DNA from 2 places in the Streptomyces sp. NPDC088400 genome. Region 1 is predicted to be linked to the other one. Evidence: riboswitches for the same ligand, from Rfam matches in the RefSeq annotation. Region 1 holds a riboswitch; the other holds the start of a gene.

Region 1 (5,850 bases):
GCCGCTTCCAGGTACTCCTCGGGCTTGGAACTGAGGGCGAGCTGTACGGCGGGGTCGAGGCCACCGGCCCGGTACTGCGCGGCGGCGATCGAACCGAGCGCGTCGCGGGCCGTGTTGAGCCGTTCCGTACGACGCGCTGCCTCGTCGCGCAGCTCCGCCAGCGAGGCGTGTGCGGCGTCCGCCTTCTCCTTCGCCCCGTTGTACTGCTCGGTGGCGGCCTCGGCCTGCTCGTACAGCCCGTCGACCTTGGCCTTGACCTGGGCCGGGGTGAGCCGGGGTTCGGCGTGTGCGGGCCCGTCGAAGGCGGTGACGGTCGCGGCTCCGGCGAGCGCGAGAGTGGCGGCGGTACGGCCGGCCGAGCCGGCGAGCGGGCGCTGTCTGGGTTTTCGGTGCGCTGCCACGGGGGTGGTCCTCTTCCTTATGTCCGTACGGGGCCGACGGCGAGAGCCGCCCACCCGGAGAGGACCGTAAGGGGCAAGGTCACAAGCCGTTGTCGACATGGCGGTATTGGCGTGAGATGGATGATCTGTTGCGCTTTATGACCGGCTCGATCGCGACGGAGCGGCGATCTCCGGTCGGACCCGACCGATACGGCAACAAAGCCTCACCTCACCGAAGAGCAGTGGTAAGGCCCTGGTTAGGCTCCGAGTCATGGACGTACTCATCAATGTCTTCGTCGCCCTGCACATCATCGGCATCGCCTCGCTGCTCGGCGGCTTTCTGACGCAGATGAAGGCGATGAGCGCGGGCACGGCACGGTTCAACGCACCGATGCTGCACGGAGCGCTGACGATGCTGATCACCGGCATGGTGCTGGTGGGCCTCAACCAGGCCGACGGTCACACCCTGAACAACATCAAGATCGGCATCAAGCTGGCGATCCTGGTCGTGATCCTGGGTGTGGTGTACGTGAAGCGGGACGACGAGGCCGCCTCGAAGCCGCTGTTCGGCGTGGTGGGCGGTCTGACGGTGGCCAACATCTTCATCGCCACGCTCTGGACCTGAGCGGGGCCGTGGCCCGCAGGACGCTCGACGGCGCTCCCCGGGCCACGGGCGTGAGTTCAGCGGTCCGCCGGTGTCAGGCGGGGCGGACGCTGCCGTAGATCGGCATGTAGTAGATCGACTCCTCGCGGACGTTCGCGCCCGGCTTGGGGGCATGGATCATCATGCCGTCGCCGATGTAGATGCCGACATGGCTGATGTCGTCGTAGAAGAAGACCAGATCGCCCGGACGGAGGTCCTCCGTCGCGACGCGCGTGCCGGTCTTCGCCTGGTCCCAGGTGGTACGCGGAAGTTCCACGCCCGCCTCTTTCCAGGCGGCCTGGGTCAGGCCCGAGCAGTCGTACGAGCTGGGGCCGGTCGCGCCCCAGACGTACGGCTTGCCGATCTGGGCGCGGGCGAAGGCGAGGACCTTCGCGGCCTTGGTGGTCTGCGCGCTGTCGGAGGCCCCCGAGCCGGTCCCGGTGCCCGTGCCGGTGCCGGTGCCCGTACTTGAGCCTGAGTCTGAGCCGGTCTCGTTGTCCGTTCCGGTCGACGGGGATTCGGCCTGCTCCCCGTCCTGCTGCTTCGCCCGCTCTTGCTCTTGTTCCTGCTTCTCGCGCAGGCGCTCGGCCTCGGCCCTGGCCCGAGCGTCTTCCTTGGCCTTCGCCTCCGCCTTGCGGCGGGCCTCGTCTTCCTTCTTGCGTTCCAGCGCGGCCAGGCGCGCCTTTTCCTCGGCGGTCAGCTTCGACAGCAGTGCCCGCGCCGCGCTGAGCTTCTTCTGGACGCTCTCCTTGCTGGTGCGCAGGGATGCCTGCGAGTCGGAGAGCGACTCCAGGCTCTTGGTCGCCTCTGCCCGCTGCTTCGTCGCGTCGGCCTGCTGTGACTGGTACTCGGCGACGGCCCCTTGCTGACGGTCGGTCAGCCGGTCCGTCGTCTGCTTCTGTTCGAGGAACTCCTCAGGGCTGTCCGCGAACAGCAGGGCGGCGGTCGGGGTGATCGCGCCTTCCCGGTACTGCGTGGCCGCGTAGCCGCCGAGCTTGCGGCGGGCCTCGTTCAGCTTGTCCATGCGCTCGGCGGCGTCGTCGAGCGCACGGTCGACCGTGCGCTTCTGCTCCTGGGTGGCTTCTTTGGCCTTGTTGTACTGCTGGGTCTCGCTCCCGGCCTGGCGGTACAGATCGTCGACCTTCTTCTGTACCTCTTCGACGGACGGTGTCGGCTCGGTGGGCGCGGCGTGCGCGTTCTGTGTCGAGAGCAGCGTGACCGAAGCGAGAGCGGCCGTCGTGACTCCGACGGCCGGGGAGTTGGCGCGTACTCCGCTACGGTTGCGCGGCTTGCGATGCGACGCCAAGGTCGGCATCTCCTTCCGTGGACCGCCTACCGGGTTAGCTGTCGGGTTCGGGCGGAACGGAAGGCTGCCCTACGGGCCTGGAACGTACGGCCCGATTCACCCCGGTCGTGCAGAGTGGGTCCCCGGTTCCGAACTTCCTCACAGGAAGGTCGAATTCGGCGCGGGCCGCCCGCTTGGCGCGGATCGCCGGGGAGGGAACGGGCTGCCTGACGGAGCACGCTAGCCAAAGTGTGGCGCTTGTGTGAAGGCGGATGGCCGATATGCCCGATACGTTTTTGTGACATTTGCCCGCGTGATGTGCGGGGGTGTTGGTGGGTAAGTCCGCCATTACGGTGCGTGATTTTTCGGGCCGTTCCGCGCGTCCGCCCGGCATCCTGTCGGGGGCGGCGACGGATGCCTCGGGAGACTTCCGAAGGCGGGCGCGGGCTGTCAGTCCGGGAGCCTAGACTCGTAAAGCGATGAGCAGCCTCTTTGACGACAGTTTCCTGGCGGACCTCCAGCCCTCGGGCGACGAGCACCCACCGCCGCCCGAGGATCACGCCGAGCATGCCCCGGAGCAGGTGCCCGACGACCTCTTCGAGGGTGCCTTCGACGCGCCCCCGGCGCGGGACGCGTACCACCGCGACGGCGCTCCGCGCACCGTGGTGGATCCGGCCGCGCTGCTCGAAGGGCTGAACGAGGAGCAGCGCGCGGCCGTCGTGCACACCGGATCGCCCCTGCTCATCGTGGCCGGAGCCGGCTCCGGCAAGACCCGGGTCCTGACCCACCGGATCGCGCATCTGCTGGGGACCCGCAACGTTCACCCCGGCCAGATACTGGCGATCACCTTCACCAACAAGGCCGCGGGCGAGATGAAGGAGCGCGTCGCCGACCTCGTCGGCCCGCGCGCCGCCGCCATGTGGGTGCTGACCTTCCACAGCGCCTGCATCCGCATCCTGCGGCGCGAGTCGAAGAGGCTCGGGTTCACGTCGTCGTTCTCGATCTACGACGCCGCCGACTCCAAGCGCCTGATGGCCCTGGTCTGCCGCGATCTGGACCTCGACCCCAAGCGCTACCCGCCCAAGTCCTTCAGCGCCAAGATCTCGAATCTGAAGAACGAGCTGATCGACGAGGAGACCTTCGCCGACCAGGCGGCCGACGGCTTCGAGAAGATGCTCGCCGAGGCGTACCGGATGTACCAGGCGCGGCTGCGTGAGGCCAACGCCCTGGACTTCGACGACATCATCATGACCACCGTCCATCTGCTCCAGGCGTTCCCCGATGTCGCCGAGCACTACCGGCGGCGCTTCCGGCACGTCCTGGTGGACGAGTACCAGGACACCAACCACGCGCAGTACACCCTCGTACGGGAGCTGGTGGGCCCCTCCGGCGCCGACCACGACCCGGCCGAGCTGTGTGTCGTCGGTGACGCCGATCAGTCGATCTACGCCTTCCGCGGCGCCACCATCCGTAACATCCTCCAGTTCGAGGAGGACTACCCGGACGCGACGACGATTCTGCTGGAGCAGAACTACCGTTCCACGCAGACGATCCTCAGCGCCGCCAACGCGGTCATCGAGCGGAACGAGAGCCGTCGGCCGAAGAACCTCTGGACGAAGGCCGGCGCGGGCGCCCAGATCACCGGCTACGTCGCGGACACGGAGCACGACGAGGCGCAGTTCGTCGCCGACGAGATCGACCGTCTGACGGACGCGGGCGAGGCCAAGGCGGGCGATGTCGCCGTCTTCTACCGTACGAACGCGCAGTCGCGTGTCTTCGAAGAGATCTTCATCCGGGTCGGACTGCCGTACAAGGTCGTCGGAGGAGTGCGCTTCTACGAGCGCAAGGAGGTCCGCGACGTGCTGGCCTACCTGCGCGTCCTGGCCAATCCGGAGGACAGCGTTCCGATGCGCCGGATCCTCAATGTGCCCAAGCGTGGCATCGGGGACCGTGCGGAGGCGATGATCGACGCCCTCGCGCTGCGGGAGAAGATCACCTTCCCGCAGGCGCTGCGGCGGGTGGACGAGGCGTACGGCATGGCGGCCCGCTCCGCGAATGCCGTCAAGCGCTTCAACACGCTGATGGAAGAGCTGAGCACGATCGTCGAATCGGGTGCCGGGCCCGCGACGGTCCTGGAGGCCGTGCTCGAACGGACCGGTTATCTGGCCGAGCTCCAGTCCTCGACGGACCCGCAGGACGAGACGCGTATCGAGAACCTTCAGGAACTGGCGGCGGTGGCGCTGGAATTCGAGCAGGAGCGCAGCCAGGCCGCGGGGCAGGCGGAGGTTCAGGGCGAGGATCAGAGCCAGGGCGAGGGTCAGACTCAGGGCCGAGGCGAGGCTCAGGGCGAGGGCCAGGGCGGGGACGAGACGGCTGCCGCCGCCGCGACGACGACCGGCACGCTCGCCGAATTCCTGGAGAAGGTGGCGCTCGTCGCGGACTCCGACCAGATCCCCGACGAGGACGAGGACGGCTCCGGTGTCATCACGCTGATGACGCTGCACACGGCCAAGGGACTTGAGTTCCCGGTGGTGTTCCTGTCGGGCATGGAGGACGGCGTCTTCCCGCACATGCGCGCCCTCGGGCAGACGAAGGAACTGGAGGAGGAGCGCCGGCTGGCGTACGTCGGCATCACGCGCGCCCGTGAACGGCTCTATCTGACCCGGTCGTCGATGCGGAGCGCCTGGGGACAGCCCTCGTACAACCCGCCGTCGCGGTTCCTGGAGGAGATTCCCGGACACCACCTGGAGTGGAAGCGGACCGGCGCGCAGATCCCGGCGGGCCCGACGTCAGGGATCACGTCCTCGCTGTCCTCCTCCGCCTCGTCGCGGTCGAGGTCCGGCGGCGGCCCCTCGGGCTTCGCGACACGGCGTACGACCGACAAGCCGGTGATCTCGCTGACGGTGGGAGACCGGGTCACGCACGACCAGTTCGGGCTCGGCACGGTGACGGCGGTGACGGGGACGGGCGCCGACGCGCAGGCGACGGTCGACTTCGGCGACACCAAGCCCAAGCGACTGCTGCTGCGGTACGCGCCGGTCCAGAAGCTGTAGGCGCAAGGCGCGGTAAGCGCGTTGGGGCCGTCAGAATCCCCCTCCGTGGAAAATCCCGTAGAGCTCGGGGACTTCGGAGGGGGATCGCCGGTGGCAGTGTCCGACTACATCGGTCCGACTACATCGGGTTGACACCGTGGCCGCGGAGCCACGTCAGCGGGTCGATCGCCGCGCCGCCGCCGGGCCGTACCTCGAAGTGCAGGTGCGGTCCGGTGGAGTTGCCCGAGTTCCCGGAAAAGGCGATCACATCGCCGGCCTTGACCGAACCGGAGCGGATCTTGGTGCTGCTGAGGTGGCAGTACCAGGTCTCGGTGCCGTCGGGGGAGGTCACGATGGCCATGTTGCCGTAGGCGCTGTTGTACTGCGTCCGCACGGTGCCGTCGGTCGCCGCCATCACCGGAGTGCCGTACGACACCGGGAAGTCGATCCCGGTGTGCATGGACATCCAGTTGACGCCCGCCTGGCCGTACTGGGCGCTCAGTCCGTGCT
Region 2 (5,850 bases), on a different contig from region 1:
TCGCGTTCGTCACCTTGCATGACGGGCACCATCGAACAGCCTCCACAACTCGATCCGGACCGGTAGGCCCCAACAGCCCCGGCGGTAAGGGAGAGCAGCGGAACCGGGGCGGCGACCCACTCGGCCACCGCGCCGCGGGCGGGTCGCACGCACCCGCCGGACTCCGCAGCAAACGTCTCGCGGTACCGGTATGCCCCCGCCTACTCCAGATGACCCCGAAAGTAATCCATTTGGGGGTTTAATACTACGAATGCACCGGTAGGGGAAATATCCGACTGCGAGAACTGAGGGCGCCCGAAGCGGGATTCACCTAAGGTAGCCAGTCGGATACTTTGTGTGGTCTACGTCGAGATCCTCCTTCGGGGCCGCCTCGATCAGGAGGGCCGCCTCGATCAGGCCGGGTTACGCGTGGGGCGTCGTCGCCTGTACGGCTCCGTTACGTGTGCGGCGCTGTTCGGCCGGAGCCCCGGGCGTGCGACCGGGCGGTCGGCCGTCCTGACGAGACCCGCGGAGACCCTGCCGACGCGAGATCACGGAGAGACACAGAGAGACGGAGACAGACATGTCCGTGCCAGCAGCCCGCGTGGAGCGAGTCGGTGTGTTCTGCGGCGCCCGCCCCGGTGCCAGCCCCCAGCATCTGCGACTCGCCACCGAGTTCGGCGGGGCGCTGGCGCGCCGCGGAACGGGACTGGTCTACGGCGCCGGAGGGGTCGGCATCATGGGCGCCGTCGCGGACGCGGCGCTGGACGCCGGGGCCCCGGTCACCGGAGTGATCCCACGACATCTGTACGAACGTGAACAGCCCGACGAGTCGCGGACCGAAGTGATCGTCGTGGAGACGATGCACGAACGCAAGGCGCTGATGTACCGCCTGGCGGCCGGGTTCGCCGTACTCCCCGGCGGCTTCGGCACACTCGACGAACTGCTGGAGGTGGCGACCTGGAACCAGCTGGGCATCCACCACAAGCCGCTCGTCCTGGTCAACCGGGAAGGGTTCTTCGACCCGTTGCTGACGCTCCTGGACAACATGGTCTCCGACGCCTTCATCAGCCCGGAGGAGCGCGTCGTGATCCAGGTCGCCTCCGGGGTCGAGGAGGCCCTGGACCGACTCGTCGAACCGTCACTCCGGCCGGTCGCGCCGACGGCCCCCGCTTCCCCGACGGCCCCCGCCTTCCCTCCGGCCCCGGCCTTCTCGCCGGCCCCGACCGGACCCGCGTGACGCGCGTCACGCGAGCCGACGGTGCATCGGCCTGTTTTGCCTGTGGAGGCGTCGCCCGGAGACACTGGAGGTTCCCGCCAGCCTCGCGAGCCCCCGAAAGCAGCCTGACCGCACATGCACGACCACCTCCCTGTCACCCCGTCGGCCACAAGCGAGACGGGGCCGGACACGGGAACACCTGACGAACCGCTCTCCGGCGGGCTCAAGCAGCGGCATCTGACCATGCTCGGGCTCGGCGGCGTCATCGGGGCCGGGCTCTTCGTCGGCTCAGGGGCCGGGATCGCGGTCGCCGGGCCCGGGATCGTCGTCTCCTACCTGATCGCGGGCGCGCTCGCGATGTGCGTGATGCGGATGCTGGGCGAGATGTCGGCCGCGATGCCGGCGTCGGGGTCCTTCTCCGTACACGCCGAGCGGGCCCTCGGCCGGTGGGCCGGGTTCAGCGTGGGCTGGCTGTACTGGTTCCTGCTGGTCGTCGTACTGGCCGTGGAGGCGACGGGCGCGGCGCAGATCGCGCACGGCTGGCTGCCGTCCGTACCCCAGTGGGCGTGGGTACTGCTCTTCATGCTGCTCTTCACCGGCACGAACCTCGCCGCCGTGAAGAATTTCGGCGAGTTCGAGTTCTGGTTCGCCGCCCTGAAGGTCTTCGCGATCGTCGCGTTCCTGGTCCTCGGGCTGCTCGCGATCTTCGGCATCCTGCCCGACACCGACCCCGTCGGCCTCACGAACCTCACCGGGCAGGGCGGCTTCCTGCCGGGTGGCTGGCAGGGCGTCGTCTCCGGTGTCCTCGCCGTCGTCTTCGCCTTCGGCGGCCTGGAGGTCGTCACGATCGCGGCGGCCGAGTCCGACGACCCGGTGCGCTCGGTGGCCAGGGCGGTGCGCAGCTCGGTGTTCCGGATCCTGTTCTTCTACGTCGGCTCGATGCTGGTCATCGTGACCGCGTTGCCGTGGACGGCGCAGAAGGCGGGGCTGAGTCCGTACGTCACCGTCCTCGACGCGATCGGCGTCCCGTCCGCCGGGCAGATCATGAACATCGTCGTGTTCGTGGCTCTGCTCTCGGCGCTCAACGCCAACCTCTACGGGGCGTCCCGGATGGTCTTCTCGCTCGCCGAACGGGGTGAGGCGCCGGGCTCGCTGCGAAAGGTGAGCGAGGGGGGCGTGCCGCGCCGGGCGGTCCTGGCCTCCGTGGCGTTCGGCTTCGTCTCCGTGCTGCTCAATCTGAAGTGGCCCGACTCGGTCTTCCTCTACATGCTCAACTCGGTCGGCGCGGTGCTCCTCTTCGTATGGGCGCTGATCGCCGCGTCGCAGCTGCGCCTGCGGCGGCGTATCGAGGAGGAGGCACCGGAACGCCTGATCCTGAAGATGTGGCTCTTCCCGGGCCTGACCATCGCGGCGCTGGTCGCGATGGCGGTCTTGTTCGGGCTGATGCTGACCGACGACACGGCGCGTCCGCAGCTGCTGTGGTCCCTGGGTGCGGCGGCACTCGTCCTGGCGGTGGCGGGCCTGCGGGAGCTGCGCGCACGCCGCGTGTGAACCGGACGCCGGAATTCCGTGCGGCCCGGCCGCTCCACCGCCGTGTCGCCCGCCACCGATACGCGGGCCCCTGTCCGGCGCGAATCATCGCTCCGGCAGGGGCCCGCGTATCGGCGTCCTGACGAATCCCGGCAGGGACTGTCAGTAGGGGCCGTTCACATTGTCGATCGAGCCGTACTTGTCGGCGGCGTAGTTGCACGCGGCCGTGATGTTGGCGACCGGGTCGTAGCTGTCGGTCGACGTACCGGGCACGTGGTAGGCCTGGAACGTCGGGTCGATGACCTGGAGGAGCCCCTTGGACGGGGTGCCGGCCACGGCGTTGGAGTCCCAGTTGTTGATGGCCGCCGGGTCGCCCGCGGACTCGCGGATGATGTTGCGGTGGATGCCGTCGTAGGTGCCCGGAATGCCGTGGGCGGCCATGACGTCCAGCGACTCCTTGATCCAACCGTCCAGGTTGTCGGAGTACGTCTTCTCCGCCGCCGCCTGGACGACCGTGGCGCCCGCACCGGACTTCGCGTTTTCGGCACTCGCCTGTGTGGCAGCGCCGGCCGTGGCCTTCTCGGCCTTGGCCTTCTCGCCGATCGACAGCTTGGTGCCGGGGTGAAGCAGCGACGGGTCGTCGCCGACGGCCTTCTCGTTGTCCTGGTACAGCTTCTTCCAGCCGCCGCTCAGGGAATGCGCGTGCGCGATCTTGGAAAGAGAATCACCCGCGACCACGGAGTAGCTGGCCGGCTTGGCCTTGACGGCGGCGGGCGCGGTAGCCGCTTCGGCGGCGACATGACCCGCCGACGGGGCCGCACTGGCGGTGGTCGCGGCCACCAGCGGAAGGGCGAGTACGGCGCCACCCGCGCCCACGGCGACGAGGCCTCGGGCGAGCGGGCTGATTCTGGGACGACGGTGCTTGGCCTTTGCGGGCATGACGAATTCCTCTCCGTCGCCTGCGAGGTGAGCTGTCGGGTTCGGGCGGGAGATGCCCGGCCGCGTGGGAATGCGACTTCACCCCTAGCCGGTCCGGTATCGGATCAGCGACTTACCTGGGTTCCCCGCTCCTGCCGTAGGTGAGTGGGTGTGGTTTCCGGACAGCGGCAGGATTCGGCGTTCTATCCGGAGTGACGTGAAACTAGACGAGAACGTCCGGGCGAAACAAGTCCTGAATTCACAACGCCCCTCCATAAGGGAATCCGAACCGGCAAATCCCGGTCTCCCCATTCCACGCCAGGAAACTCAACTCTCCTTCCCTGTGAGCGAAGTGGACGGGCGAGCAAGAACCTCACCGCGGCGCAGGGCGTGACGGGAATCACGAGGCAAGGGGGGGATGCGCGTCACAACACCGAACAGAGGGCAGTAAGTTACGCGAATATTCCAAATAAGACTTAAAGCAAGAACGCCAGCAAAACGCCCATATGGGCGGCTGATGCTGTACGGGCCTCGTACTCCGCGACGACGACGCGACCGACGCCCCGGGACGCGCCCACCCCGACACCGCCCCATCCCGACATCGCCCGGCCGGGCAGCAACACCGACACTCCAGAGTTCGTTCCCACACAGCGAGTCACCCTCGTCCGGCCACTCCTTGCCCGGGTGCGCCGTCGGCGGCATCAAATGGGCAGCGACGGTCGCATTTCTGACTGCCTGTCGTCACATCACTCAGGAATATGATCTCCCGCTCAAGGCAACCGGGTTCATCCGGCAATGCAGGGCGATCGGGAGTCAGAAACCTTTCCGGCGCTTCCTTTTACCCGAGAACCGGCGAATTCCAGATTCTGGAGTCTGCGGAATACGCGGCACAGGGCTCGGGGATGTGGAGCGTCACCGGAGAATTGCCGACCGACACGGCTCTCGCCCCGCCCACTCGCGGGCGTCAGCCTGCCAGGCAGTCGCGCACAGCCGCGACGAGGCGGTCCGCACGGGCGTCGCCGTGGCCGATCATGCGGTTGGCGGTGTACGCGAAGCCCACGCCGAACTCGTCGTCGCCGAAGGCGAATTGGCCGCCGGCTCCGTCGTTGCCGAAACTGCGCTCCCCCAGCATCGGCCGGAAGGCCGGCGAGTCGAGCAGGAAGCCCGAGCCCCAGCGTGCCCCGGCGTCGAAGCCCAGCCACCCCTTGCCGGACGACATCTCGCGGACCGCGTCCGTCACGGTGTCCGGTGTGAGCAGCCGCTCCCGGCCCTCGATGCCGGTCACGGTGGCGGCGTAGAGCCCGGCAAGTCCGCTCGCCGACGCCGTGGCACCGGCTCCGGGCAGCTCCATTCCCAGCAGCGCCGGGTCGTTCCAGCCGTGCGGCTCGTCGAGACCGGGGAAGGCCAGGGCTCCGTTCATCGTCACGATGCGGGTGAGCAGGTGCTCGGGCCCTGGCATCCCCGGCCGTCCCTCGGCCTCGACGAGCCGGGCACGGCCGGCCGTCTCCTCGGTGGGCAGGCCGATCCAGGCCCGTAGTCCCAGCGGGTCGCCCACGACGCGGCGGAAGTACGCGCCGGGAGTGAGCCCGGTGATGCGCCGGATGACCTCACCGATGAGGAAGCCGAAGACGTGACCGTGGTACTCGTACGCCGTGTCCGGCTCCCACAGCGGCTTCTGCTCCTCCATGGCCCGGGTCACCGGTGTCCAGCCGGCGATCTCCTCGAAGCTGAGTACCCGGTCGAGGGCGGGGAGTCCCGCCCGGTGCCCGAGGACCATGCGGCAGGTGATGGCGTCCTTGCCGTGCTGCGCGAACTCGGGCCAGTACCGGCTCACCGGGGCGTCGAGGTCGAGGCGTCCCTCCTGCGCGAGGAGGTGGGCGCACAGGCTCACGATGCCCTTGGCACAGGAGAAGACCGGCACCACTGTGGCCTGGTCCCACGGCCGGCCGGTCCGCTGGTCCGCGACCCCGCCCCACAGATCCACGACCTTGCGTCCGCCGGCGAACACCGTGACGGCAGAGCCGAGTTCGGGGAACTCGGTGAAGTTCCGCGCGAACACGTCGGCGACGGCTCCGAAGTGCTCGTCGGCCCATCCGTTGCGCTGATCCACCGTGTCGCGCCCTCCGCATGGCCGTGGGGGCTCGTTGTGCCCAGGGGGTACGCGCCTCTGCCTCCCACGGTCGTTGACCGGGTCACAGTACGGC

The links. Region 1 has a riboswitch for cyclic di-AMP ahead of ACIQD6_RS01180 (NlpC/P60 family protein). Riboswitches for the same ligand answer to the same signal wherever they lie in the genome.
Region 2: another riboswitch for cyclic di-AMP. It lies ahead of ACIQD6_RS19865 (transglycosylase SLT domain-containing protein); the one in region 1 lies ahead of ACIQD6_RS01180 (NlpC/P60 family protein).

The regions. Positions count from the first base shown of each region.
Region 1 is NZ_JBIVMZ010000001.1:238,416-244,265, forward strand. It holds gene ACIQD6_RS01170 (NlpC/P60 family protein) at 1-401, opposite strand, end outside; gene ACIQD6_RS01175 (hypothetical protein) at 652-1,005, shown strand; gene ACIQD6_RS01180 (NlpC/P60 family protein) at 1,079-2,338, opposite strand; cyclic di-AMP (ydaO/yuaA leader) riboswitch at 2,337-2,500, opposite strand; gene ACIQD6_RS01185 (ATP-dependent DNA helicase) at 2,788-5,361, shown strand; gene ACIQD6_RS01190 (peptidoglycan DD-metalloendopeptidase family protein) at 5,480-5,850, opposite strand, start outside.
Region 2 is NZ_JBIVMZ010000007.1:283,678-289,527, forward strand. It holds gene ACIQD6_RS19850 (pyridoxamine 5'-phosphate oxidase family protein) at 1-20, opposite strand, end outside; gene ACIQD6_RS19855 (TIGR00730 family Rossman fold protein) at 563-1,219, shown strand; gene ACIQD6_RS19860 (amino acid permease) at 1,334-2,749, shown strand; gene ACIQD6_RS19865 (transglycosylase SLT domain-containing protein) at 2,891-3,667, opposite strand; cyclic di-AMP (ydaO/yuaA leader) riboswitch at 3,672-3,857, opposite strand; gene ACIQD6_RS19870 (serine hydrolase domain-containing protein) at 4,611-5,756, opposite strand.